DNA from 3 places in the Kitasatospora atroaurantiaca genome. Region 3 is predicted to be linked to each of the others. Evidence: riboswitches for the same ligand, from Rfam matches in the RefSeq annotation. Region 3 holds a riboswitch; each other region holds the start of a gene.
What was found. Region 3 has a riboswitch for cyclic di-AMP ahead of FB465_RS19570 (M23 family metallopeptidase). Riboswitches for the same ligand answer to the same signal wherever they lie in the genome.
Positions count from the first base shown of each region.

Region 1: linked by a shared signal. The riboswitch ahead of FB465_RS08040 (C40 family peptidase) and the one ahead of FB465_RS19570 (M23 family metallopeptidase) in region 3 are both predicted to bind cyclic di-AMP.
Region 2: linked by a shared signal. The riboswitch ahead of FB465_RS36390 (glycoside hydrolase family 16 protein) and the one ahead of FB465_RS19570 (M23 family metallopeptidase) in region 3 are both predicted to bind cyclic di-AMP.

Region 1 covers NZ_VIVR01000001.1:1,791,780-1,795,044, reverse strand. Annotated here, with positions in the region: gene FB465_RS08050 (NYN domain-containing protein) at 1-111, shown strand, start outside; gene FB465_RS08045 (C40 family peptidase) at 303-1,328, shown strand; cyclic di-AMP (ydaO/yuaA leader) riboswitch at 1,685-1,837, shown strand; gene FB465_RS08040 (C40 family peptidase) at 1,848-2,894, shown strand; gene FB465_RS08035 (C40 family peptidase) at 3,116-3,265, shown strand, end outside.
Region 2 covers NZ_VIVR01000001.1:6,367,628-6,370,892, reverse strand. Annotated here, with positions in the region: gene FB465_RS28630 (hypothetical protein) at 1-179, shown strand, start outside; gene FB465_RS36390 (glycoside hydrolase family 16 protein) at 183-1,430, opposite strand; cyclic di-AMP (ydaO/yuaA leader) riboswitch at 1,434-1,606, opposite strand; gene FB465_RS28615 (carbohydrate binding domain-containing protein) at 1,999-3,265, shown strand, end outside.
Region 3 covers NZ_VIVR01000001.1:4,247,158-4,250,422, reverse strand. Annotated here, with positions in the region: gene FB465_RS19575 (hypothetical protein) at 1-300, shown strand, start outside; gene FB465_RS19570 (M23 family metallopeptidase) at 361-1,176, opposite strand; cyclic di-AMP (ydaO/yuaA leader) riboswitch at 1,189-1,353, opposite strand; gene FB465_RS19565 (YiaA/YiaB family inner membrane protein) at 1,570-1,860, shown strand; gene FB465_RS19560 (tautomerase family protein) at 1,875-2,081, opposite strand; gene FB465_RS19555 (alpha/beta fold hydrolase) at 2,201-3,022, shown strand; gene FB465_RS19550 (TetR/AcrR family transcriptional regulator) at 3,022-3,265, shown strand, end outside.

The sequences.
Region 1 (3,265 bases), 2.5 Mb from region 3:
CGTCCTGTGGTGGTGGTCTCCACGGACAAGGAGGTCGCCGACGGCGTGCGCAAGGCGGGCGCCCGTCCGGTGGCGTCGATTCTGCTGCTCAACCGGCTGGCCCGGTCCTGAGAAGTCCTGATGGCTGGTCAGCGTGGCGTGGCCGGGATGTGTCGGTCCCGTGAATTCCCCTCTGCGGCAAGAAGTTCGTAGAGGTAGGGGAGTGGCGCGAAGCTGTGATCTTCACTAGGGTCTGGCGTCAAACCTATTTTCCGGACTGTCACTCGATTGGGTGAGTCCAGCAGGAAGAAGGAGCTAGACCCTTGGCCTCCCACCGCCGTCCCAAGCAGCCGAGCCGCGCGCGGGTCTCCGTGCTGACCGCTGCCGCAGCGACCGCGGTCGCCCTGTCCGCGCAGGTGAGTGCCCACGCGGCGCCCGCCCAGCCGAACAAGGACGAGATCAAGGCCCAGGTCGACAAGCTGCTCGAGGAGCAGGAGCAGGCCTCCGAGAAGTACAACGGCGCCAAGGAGCGGGCCGACCAGCTGCGCAAGCAGGCCGACCAGCTGCAGGACCAGGTCGCCCGCGGCCAGGACCAGATGACGCAGCTGCAGAGCGGCCTGTCGGCGGTGGCGGGCGAGCAGTACCGGGCCGGCGGGATCGACCCGTCGGTGGCGCTGATGCTCTCCTCCAATCCGGACGGCTACCTGGCGCAGGCGTCCAGCGCCGAGCAGGTCACCGAGACCCAGGCGCAGACCCTGAAGTCCCTGAAGGACCAGCAGCGCCGGCTCGACCAGCAGAAGCAGGAGGCCGCGGCCACGCTGGCCGAGCTGGACCGCAGCACCAAGATGCTGAACGACGCCAAGGCCGAGGTCCAGCAGAAGCTCCAGGAAGCCAAGACCCTGCTGAACAAGCTCAGCGCCGCCGAGCGTGCCGCCATCCTGGGCGACCGGGCCTCGCGCAGCGACTCCCGCTACGACATCAGCAACCTGCCGGACCCCGGTGGCTACGCCGCCGTCGCGGTCAACGCCGCGATGAGCAAGCGCGGCGCACCGTACGTCTGGGGCGCCACCGGCCCCAACAGCTTCGACTGCTCGGGTCTGATGGTCTGGGCGTACGCCAAGGCCGGTGTCTCGCTGCCGCGTACCTCGCAGGACCAGGCGACCGTCGGCACCCGGGTGCCCTCGCTGGCCCAGGCCCAGCCGGGCGACCTGGTCATCTACCACAGCGACGCGCACCACGTCGGCATGTACATCGGCAACGGCCTGGTGGTGCACGCCCCGCACACCGGCGACGTGGTCAAGATCATGGACGCCGACGCGATGCCGATCAAGACCATCCGTCGGGTCTGACGCTCAGTCTCATATCGGACATTTGGCTACCGTTCGCCACATCTGACGCACGGTGACACGCGCGGGCCCACCGAAATGTTCCTGTGATCCGGAACACGTCCGGTGGGCCCTTTCGCGTCCATATGATGAGAATTCATCAGCCGAACGTGCTTTTTCCGTCACCCTCGGTCGTAATCACAAGCGAACTTGGCCGTCATTCCGACTTTTTACCTACAAGGATTTGAACGGATCACGGTTTCGTTACTAGGGTCATGCCTCGAGCCACCGCACAGTCGATCACCCAGCCTGGGTGGCGGCGGTGGCTACCGCCGAGTCCGAGAAACAGCGGGGCAGGTCAACTGTCCTACGGGGAAGCCCCGGAAGGGGTGCTGTGGATCGGAGCCGGGGAACCACGTTCCTCGGGGTGAATCGGCGCCAGGTCGGCAGTCAGCTGCCGGTGAGGCGTCGTAGGGCATCTCTTCCAGCCCGAACCCGTCAGCTCACCCGGTAGGCGGACGTAGGAAGAAGGAGTCCGCCTTCGTGGCGTCCCATCGTCGTCCCAAGCCTGCCAGCCGTGCCCGCGTCTCGATCATGACCGCTGCCGCCGCAGCGGCCGTGGCCCTCTCCTCGCAGTCCGGTGCACACGCCGACCCGGCGCCCACCAAGGACGAGGTCAAGGCCCAGGTCGACCAGCTCAACGAGCAGGCCGAGCAGGCGACCGAGAAGTACAACGCGGCGACGGAGAAGCAGCAGACCCTGCAGAAGCAGGTCGGCAACCTCCAGGACCAGGTGGCGCGGCAGCAGGCCGAGGTGAGCACCCTTCAGGGCAGCCTCGGCGAGATCGCGGCCGAGCAGTACCGCAGCGGTGGGATCTCGCCGACCGTCCAGCTGATGCTCTCCAGCAGCCCGGACTCCTTCCTCAGCCAGGCCGGCTCGCTGAACCAGCTCGGTGCCAGCCAGAGCGACGCGCTGAAGACCCTCAAGGACCAGCAGCGCCGGCTCGACCAGCAGAAGTCCGAGGCGCAGTCCAAGCTCGCCGAGCTGGACGCGACCACCAAGGACCTCAAGGCCAGCAAGGACGAGGTCAAGGGCAAGCTCGCCAAGGCCAAGGCCCTGCTCGACTCGCTGACCCAGAAGGAGCGCGACGACCTCGCGGCCGCCGAGGCCAAGGCCGCCTCCAGCTCCCGCGCCTCGCGCGACCAGACCCGCGTCGACCTGAGCAACGTGCCGTCCGGCTCGTACACCGCCAACGCGATCGCCGCCGTCCAGAGCAAGCTCGGCGCCGACTACGTCTACGGCGCGGCCGGCCCGACCAACTTCGACTGCTCGGGTCTGATGCAGTGGGCGTACGCCCAGGCGGGTGTCTCCATCCCGCGTACCTCGCAGTCGCAGGCCTCGGCCGGGACCAACGTCGGCACCAACATCGCCAACGCCAAGCCCGGCGACCTGATCATCTACTACAGCGACATGCACCACGTCGGCATGTACGTGGGCGGCGGCCAGATCATCCACGCCCCGCACACGGGCGCGGTGGTCCGGTACGAGTCCGCCACGGTGATGCCGATCGCGGCCATCGTCCGGGTCTGATCCCGTACTCCTCCCCGCAGGCCCGGCCCCCTCATGGGTGCCGGGCCTGCGGCATCTCCGGGTTCGTCGAGCTGATGTCCGATTAGGGGTCAAATATTCGGTGTTACGGGGGTTTGGACTAGATCGCTGTGACTCGCTAACGTCTGCCCCCGGACCTCCGCACGGACGGCCGCCCATCCCGGGCGGCGGCGGTGGCCCGGCCGCAGGAATGGAGTCGCCGCATGTCGATGCACCGCCGTTCCCAGCTGCCAGGCGCACACCGGCTGGCCCGTGCGCTGGTACTCACCGCAGCCGCGACCACCGCGCTCGGCATGGCGGTCGGCGGAAGCGCCCAGGCGGCGCCCGCCGCGCCCGCCGAGCCGCCCTCCAAG
Region 2 (3,265 bases), 2.1 Mb from region 3:
TGAGCTGTGCCTTCCCGGCCGGACTGCCCTCACTGCGGACGGCCACCGTGCTGGCCCCGGTCCGGGTGGGACGCGACGTGCCCCCCGGCACGGTGGCCGAGGGGCACGTCAGGGTGGTCGGCGTCGACGACCGTCATCCGGCGGACAACGGCACGGCGTTCACGATCACCGTCCGGTGAGGGTCAGCGGTAGACCCGCACGTAGTCGGCGGCGAAGCTGAGCGGGGCGGTGCCGGAGGGCGCGGGGTGGTACTGGCCGGCACCCACCGACAGGTTGAGGATCAGGTACGCCGACCAGTCGGCGCCCACGCCGGTGCCGTCCGAGAACACCTTGGTGCCGTTGACGTACCAGTCGACCGAGGTGGCGCCGTAGTACGTGCCGATGGTCACCCACTGGTCCTTGGCGACGGCGTTGGCGTCGGTGTAGTACTTCGAGCCGGACTTGACGTGGTTGGTCAGCTCCAGCAGGTTCGGGTTGTCGGGGTGGTACTCGAAGGAGTCGATCTCCCCGTTGCCGTTCTTCCAGGTCCACAGCGCGGGCCAGGCGCCCGAGCCGGTGGGCAGCTTCACCCGGGTCTCGGCGTAGTCGCCGGTCTTGACCTGGAAGCCCTGGGAGGAGCCCTCGGTGGTGAGCAGCCCGGTGTCCCAGGCCTGCTTGCCGTTCTCCAGGGTGTGGCTGGACGGCTTGGCGGTGAAGGTGGCGACACCGTCGGCGACGCTCACGCCGCTGGTGGTCAGCCAGTCCAGCTTGTTGTCGTCCGGGTTGTGGTTGCCGTAGCGGTAGGCGGTGCTCTTGTCGCCGACCCAGGTGGAGCCCCAGGCGATGCTGCTGTTGAACTCGTCGGACCAGGTCAGCGACTTGCCGGGGACCGGCGAGGCGGTGCCCGTGGTCGGCGGGGCCGGAGCGGGAGTCGGCGTGGGAGCCGGGGCCGGAGCGGGGGCCGGAGCCGGGGCAGGGGCCGGGGCAGGGGCCGGGGCCGGGGCAGGGGCCGGGGCCGGGGCAGGGGCCGGGGCCGGAGCGGAGGCCGTACCGGAGACCGTCAGCGTCTTCTTGGCGAGGTTGTGCCAGCCGCCGTTGTAGTCCTGCCAGGCGCCGAACTCGGTGTAGGAGCCGGCCGGCAGGGTGCGGCTGCCGGTGGTGATCGAGACACCGCTCGGGCAGATCCGGATGTCGTGTGCCGAGCCGGGGAAGTCCAGGTTGTGGCCGGCCGCGTCACGGACGGCGACGCCGAGCGTCTTGGCCGTGAAGCAGGTGGTGGAGTGGACCGTGAGCCCGGCCCGGGCGGCCGTACCGGCGGCCATCGAGGTGGGTGTGAGGCGGTCCTGGGTGACGCCGGTGGCGGCGCTCGCCTGGCCGACCAGCGGCACGGTGACCAGCGCGGCGGCGCCGGCTATCGCGCCGAGGCGCGCAGGGGTGGCAGAAATGCGCATGTCGGGAGTCCTCTGCGACGCCTGCGAGGTGAGCTGTCGGGTTCGGGCCCTGAGGAAGCCCGGCCGCCCGCAGGACGGCTTCACCCCGAGCCGCATCCCCACGCCTGGACAGGCGCGGGGGCACGGCAGACTGACCTGGTTCCCCCGCTCCTGTCCGTGTTCGGTGCTCGAGTGCCCGCCGTCGGGTGGACAGGACTCGGCGTCCCGACGGGCAGGGTCCGCGCAAAGCGGACATCCCGTGCAGGCTAGGCAGATCGACCGTACTCGGACAATGAGACGTCCCTCACAGGCCGTGGGCGCGAACTCTTTACGCCGGATTTACGGACTAGTACCCTCCTGAAACATCTTGCAGATCCTTGCGCAAGACAGAGCGTCAGCTCTGGCCGCCCTGCCCGTCGGAAATCCCGGCAAACCGGGGCGTGGCAAGCCTCATGGAGCACGCCCGACGGCCGTATGCGCCGCAGGATCTGCAAGTGGTTGCAGTGACTTGTGCTGCCGTCGGGACCTCGCTCCTCACCCCCACCCGACAGGCCGCTCCCCCGCGCGGCCCGCTCCGAGGAGTCCCCCCGTGGACCACGCACCACGTCGCAGGGCCCGGCACAGGCGCCGCCACCCGCTGCTGGCGGTGCTGACCGCCGTGGCCGGGCTGGTGGCCACCCTGCTGCACACCGTCGCCGCGCACGCGGCCACCAGCGCGACCGTCTACTACAAGCCCGCCACGAGCTGGACCACCGTCGACATCCACTACGCGCCCACCGGCGGCAGCTGGACCACCGCCCCCGGCGTGGCGATGGAGGCGGCCTGTACGGGCTGGTACAAGAAGACGATCGACCTGGGTACGGCCACCTCGCTCGCCGTCACCTTCAACAACGGCTCCGGCACCTGGGACAACAACGGCGGCGCCAACTACCAGCTCGGCAGCGGCATCAGCGCCGTCTCGGGCGGCGTCGTGAGCACGACCGACCCCTGCGCGGCGGCCACCCCCGCCTCGGCCACCGTCTTCTACTGGACGGCGACCGGGAACTGGCCGGCGTACTACCTGCACTGGGCTCCCACCGGCGGCAGTTGGACCACCGCGCCCGGCACCCTGATGACCGCAGCCTGCACCAACTGGGTCAAGCTGACCGTCAGTCTCGGCACCGCCACGAGCTGGCAGGCCACCTTCAACAACGGCTCCGGCACCTGGGACAACAACAGCGGTGCCAACTACCAGCTCGGCACCGACCTGATCAGCGTCAAGGACGGGGTGGTCGCCCACAGCGACCCGTGCGGTACCACCACTCCGCCGACCGGCACCGCCGCCACCGTCTGGTACTCCACCGCCACCGTCGGCTGGTCCACCGTCAATCTCCACTGGGCTCCCACCGGCGGCAGTTGGACCACCGCGCCCGGTGTCGGGATGGACGCCGCCTGCACCGGCTGGGTGAGGAGGACCGTCGACCTGGGCACCGCCACCACCTGGCAGGCCACCTTCAACAACGGCAACGGCGTCTGGGACAACAACAACAGCGCCAACTACCGGCTCGGCAGCGGCAACAACACCGTCAAGGACAAGGTGGTCACGGCGAACGCCACCGACCCCTGTGCAGCCGTCGTCCCCGACACCACCGCGCCGACCGCCCCCACCGCCGTCGCCGCGAGCGCCACCAACACCTCCGTGGTGCTGACCTGGAACGCCGCCACCGACAACGTCGGCGTGACCGGCTACCAGATCACCCGCACCGGCGGCACCAAGGGCACCTCGGTGGTCAACACCGCCTCCACCGTCCACTCGGAGAGCGGCCTGGAGGCGACCACCTTCTACTGCTACACCGTCAAGGCCCTGGACGCGGCGG
Region 3 (3,265 bases):
TTCGGCGTTCCGGACGATCCCCGTGTCGCCACCGACGCCAAGGAGATCCACCAGGGCGACACGGTCAAGCTGACCATCACCGGTACGACCGCGAGCACCGCGCCGGGAGACCAGGTCGACTCGTTCGTCTACTGCGGGCCGAGTGGCTGCGGCACCGTGAAGGCCGTCAACGGCAGCGCGACGGTCTCGGTCGTCGCGACCGACAAGTACGATCTGGCGGTCAGGGCCACCGCGAAGACCGTCGTCGGGCAGCTCGGCCTGGCTTCGAACTACGGCTGGGGCATCACCCCGTCCTCCTGATCCCACGACAGAGCCCCGATGCGTCCACCGGCCGGTGGACGCATCGGGGCTCTCCGTATGTCAGGGGTTGACGCCGTGGGCCCGCAGCCACTCCAGCGGGTCGATCGGCGCGCCGCCGCCGGGGCGGACCTCCAGGTGGAGGTGGGGCTCGGTGACGTTGCCCGTGGCACCGACCTTTCCGAGGACGGCGCCCGGGGCGACCGTGCCGGAGGCGGCGGTGATCGAGGAGAGGTGGCAGTACCAGATCTCGGTGCCGTCGGGCAGGGTCTGGATCACCCGGTACCCGTACGACCCGGACCAGCCCGCCGAGGTGACGGTGCCGGCGCCGACGGCGGTGACCGGGGCGCCGGTGGGGGCGGTGAAGTCGAGACCGGGGTGCAGGTGCGCCCAGTACGAGGCCGACTGGCCGTAGTGCGCGGTCAGGGTGTACCCGGCGGTCGGCAGGGTGAAGGTACCGGGTCCGGCCTGCTCCGGCCCCACCTCGGCCCGGGCCTCGGCCTGCCGGACGGCGGCACGCTTGGCGGCGGCCTCCTCGGCGGCGGCGAGCCGGGCGGACTCCTCGGCGGTGCGCTGCCCGTCGGCCTGCTGCTGGATGCGGGCGGCGAGGGCGAGGCCGGGGTCGGCGGCAAGGGCGCTGCCCGACGCCTCGTCAGGAGCCGAGACGGCCGGCGCCGGGGTGGCGGCCGCAGCCTGGCCGGCGGCCGCGAAACCGGTGGCCCCGAGCGAGGCGGCCATCGCGGTGACGCCGATCAGCGGACCGGCGCTGCGCGGCTGGCGGGGAACCCGGTGCCGGGCGGCGTCGGCGGCCTGCGGCCAGGGGTGTTCGAGCAGCTGGGTGGCTGCCGCGGGGTTCGCGGGGGAGTGCGTCGACGCCACGGAGGCGCGCTCCTTTCCTTCCTTCGCGCCTACCGGGTTAGCTGACGGGTTCGGAGCAGGAAGGTCTCCTACGGCCGGGTTCTGGGGCCCGGCCGATTCACCCCAAGGAACGGTGGTTCCCCGGCTCCCGGGCCTGCCGCTTTCGGGCGGGCCCTGAGGATTAGGCGACGGCGCACGGTGCCGTTCGGGTACGGCGTTGCCGACCGCGCTGCGTTATCAGACGTTAATCCCAGGAGCCCGTGATTCCAAGCGCCTTGAGGGACGGAGTACACCGCCCCCGGGGCAGGATGGGCGATTTGTGACGATTGGCCAGCTCGGTCGTGACAGCGGGTGACCGGCAATTGAGTATCCGTACTCATGTGTTGTGAAGGGGAGTTGGGGACCCTTTCACGCATGAACGCACCGATGCAGTCACGCACGACGGCCGCGTACTTCGTCCAGGCCGTCATCTCCTTCGCCCTCGCGACCTCGGCCCTGGCTCTCGGGATCGCCTACCTCCCGGTCGGCGCCTGGATGCGCGCCTTCCTGGCGGTCGGCCTGCTGTACGAGATCACCTCGGCGTTCACGCTCGCCAAGGTGATCCGGGACCGCCAGGAGGCGGGCGAGATCACCACCCGGGTCGACCAGGCCCGGCTGGAGAAGCTGCTGGCCGAGCACGACCCGTTCAAGGTGGAGGGCATCTAGACCTCCGAGGGGTCTCAGCTTTCCGCGGCCTTGTGGGCCTTCTCGGCGTAGGTCTCGCCGCCCGCCGACCAGTTCTGCGCGGGGATCTCCTCGATCGCCACCCAGATGTTCTCCGGCTTCACCCCGGTGATCCGGGCGTAGGTCGCGGTGAGCTCGCGGGCGATCTCGGCCTTCTGCTCATCGCTTCGGCCGGCCAGCTGCTTGACGTTGATGAACGGCATGACGGCTCCTCGGGGTTCGACTCCGCCGCACCGTACAACATCCACCGCGCGCCCTCTTGACGGCTAAAGCTATTAGCCATAGCTTTATGGCTATCAGCAGACGCCCAAGGAGGCTCGCAATGACCAGCACCCAGTTCCTCGACATCCCCGGCGGCCGGCTCGCCTTCGACGACTCGGCGAAGGACACCGACGCCGCGACCGGCACCCCCGTCGTGCTGCTCCCCGGCATGTGGGACTCCCGCACCGCGTACCGGCACCTGCTCCCGCTGCTCACGGCGGCCGGCCGCCGGGTCATCACCATGGACCTGCGCGGCTTCGGCGAGTCCTCGATCGCCTGGGACGACTACTCCCCCGCCGCGATCGCCGAGGACGTGCTGGCCCTCCTCGACCACCTGGGCATCGAGCGCGCCGTCCTGGTCGGCAACTCCTACACCGGCGCCACCGTGGTCAGGGCGGCCGGCCAGGCCCCCGAGCGGGTGGCCGGCATCGCCCTGATCGACGCCTTCATCGAGAACCTGCCGCAGAACGCCTTCCAGCGCGGCCTGGCCAAGACGCTCGGCGCCGCCACCCTGCGCTTCCCCGCCATCTGGGGCAGGTACCAGAAGCTGGCCTATCCCACCGCCAAGCCCGCCGACTTCGAGGAGTACCGCACGGCGCTGGTAGCCGCGCTGCGAACCCCGGGCCGCAAGGTCGCCACCAAGGGCTACGCCGACGGCGACCCGTCCCCGGTCGGCTGGAGCGAGGCCGTGAGCTGCCCCGCCCTGGTGATCATGGGCAGCAAGGACCCGGACTTCCCGAAGCCGGCCGCGGTCGCCGAGCGCCAAGCCCAGGCCCTGAAGGCCCGTAAGGTGATGATCGACGGTGCCGGGCACTACCCGATGGCGGAGTTCCCGCAGGCCACCGCCGATGCCCTGCTCCCCTTCCTGCACGAGGTCGCCTGATGCCCAGGGTCGGACTCACCCCCGCCGCCGTCGTCGCCCATGCCCTGGAGCTGATCGACGAACAGGGCGCCGAAGCGCTCACCCTGGCCGCCGTTGCCACCCGGGCGGGCGTCGCCACCCCCTCCCTCTATAAGCACGTCACCGGCGGCCTGGCCGAACTCCGCCGTCTGATCGCGGTACGGGTGACCGAGGAACTCGCCGAGCAGCTCGCCACCGCCGTGGTCGGCCGGAGCGGGGACGACG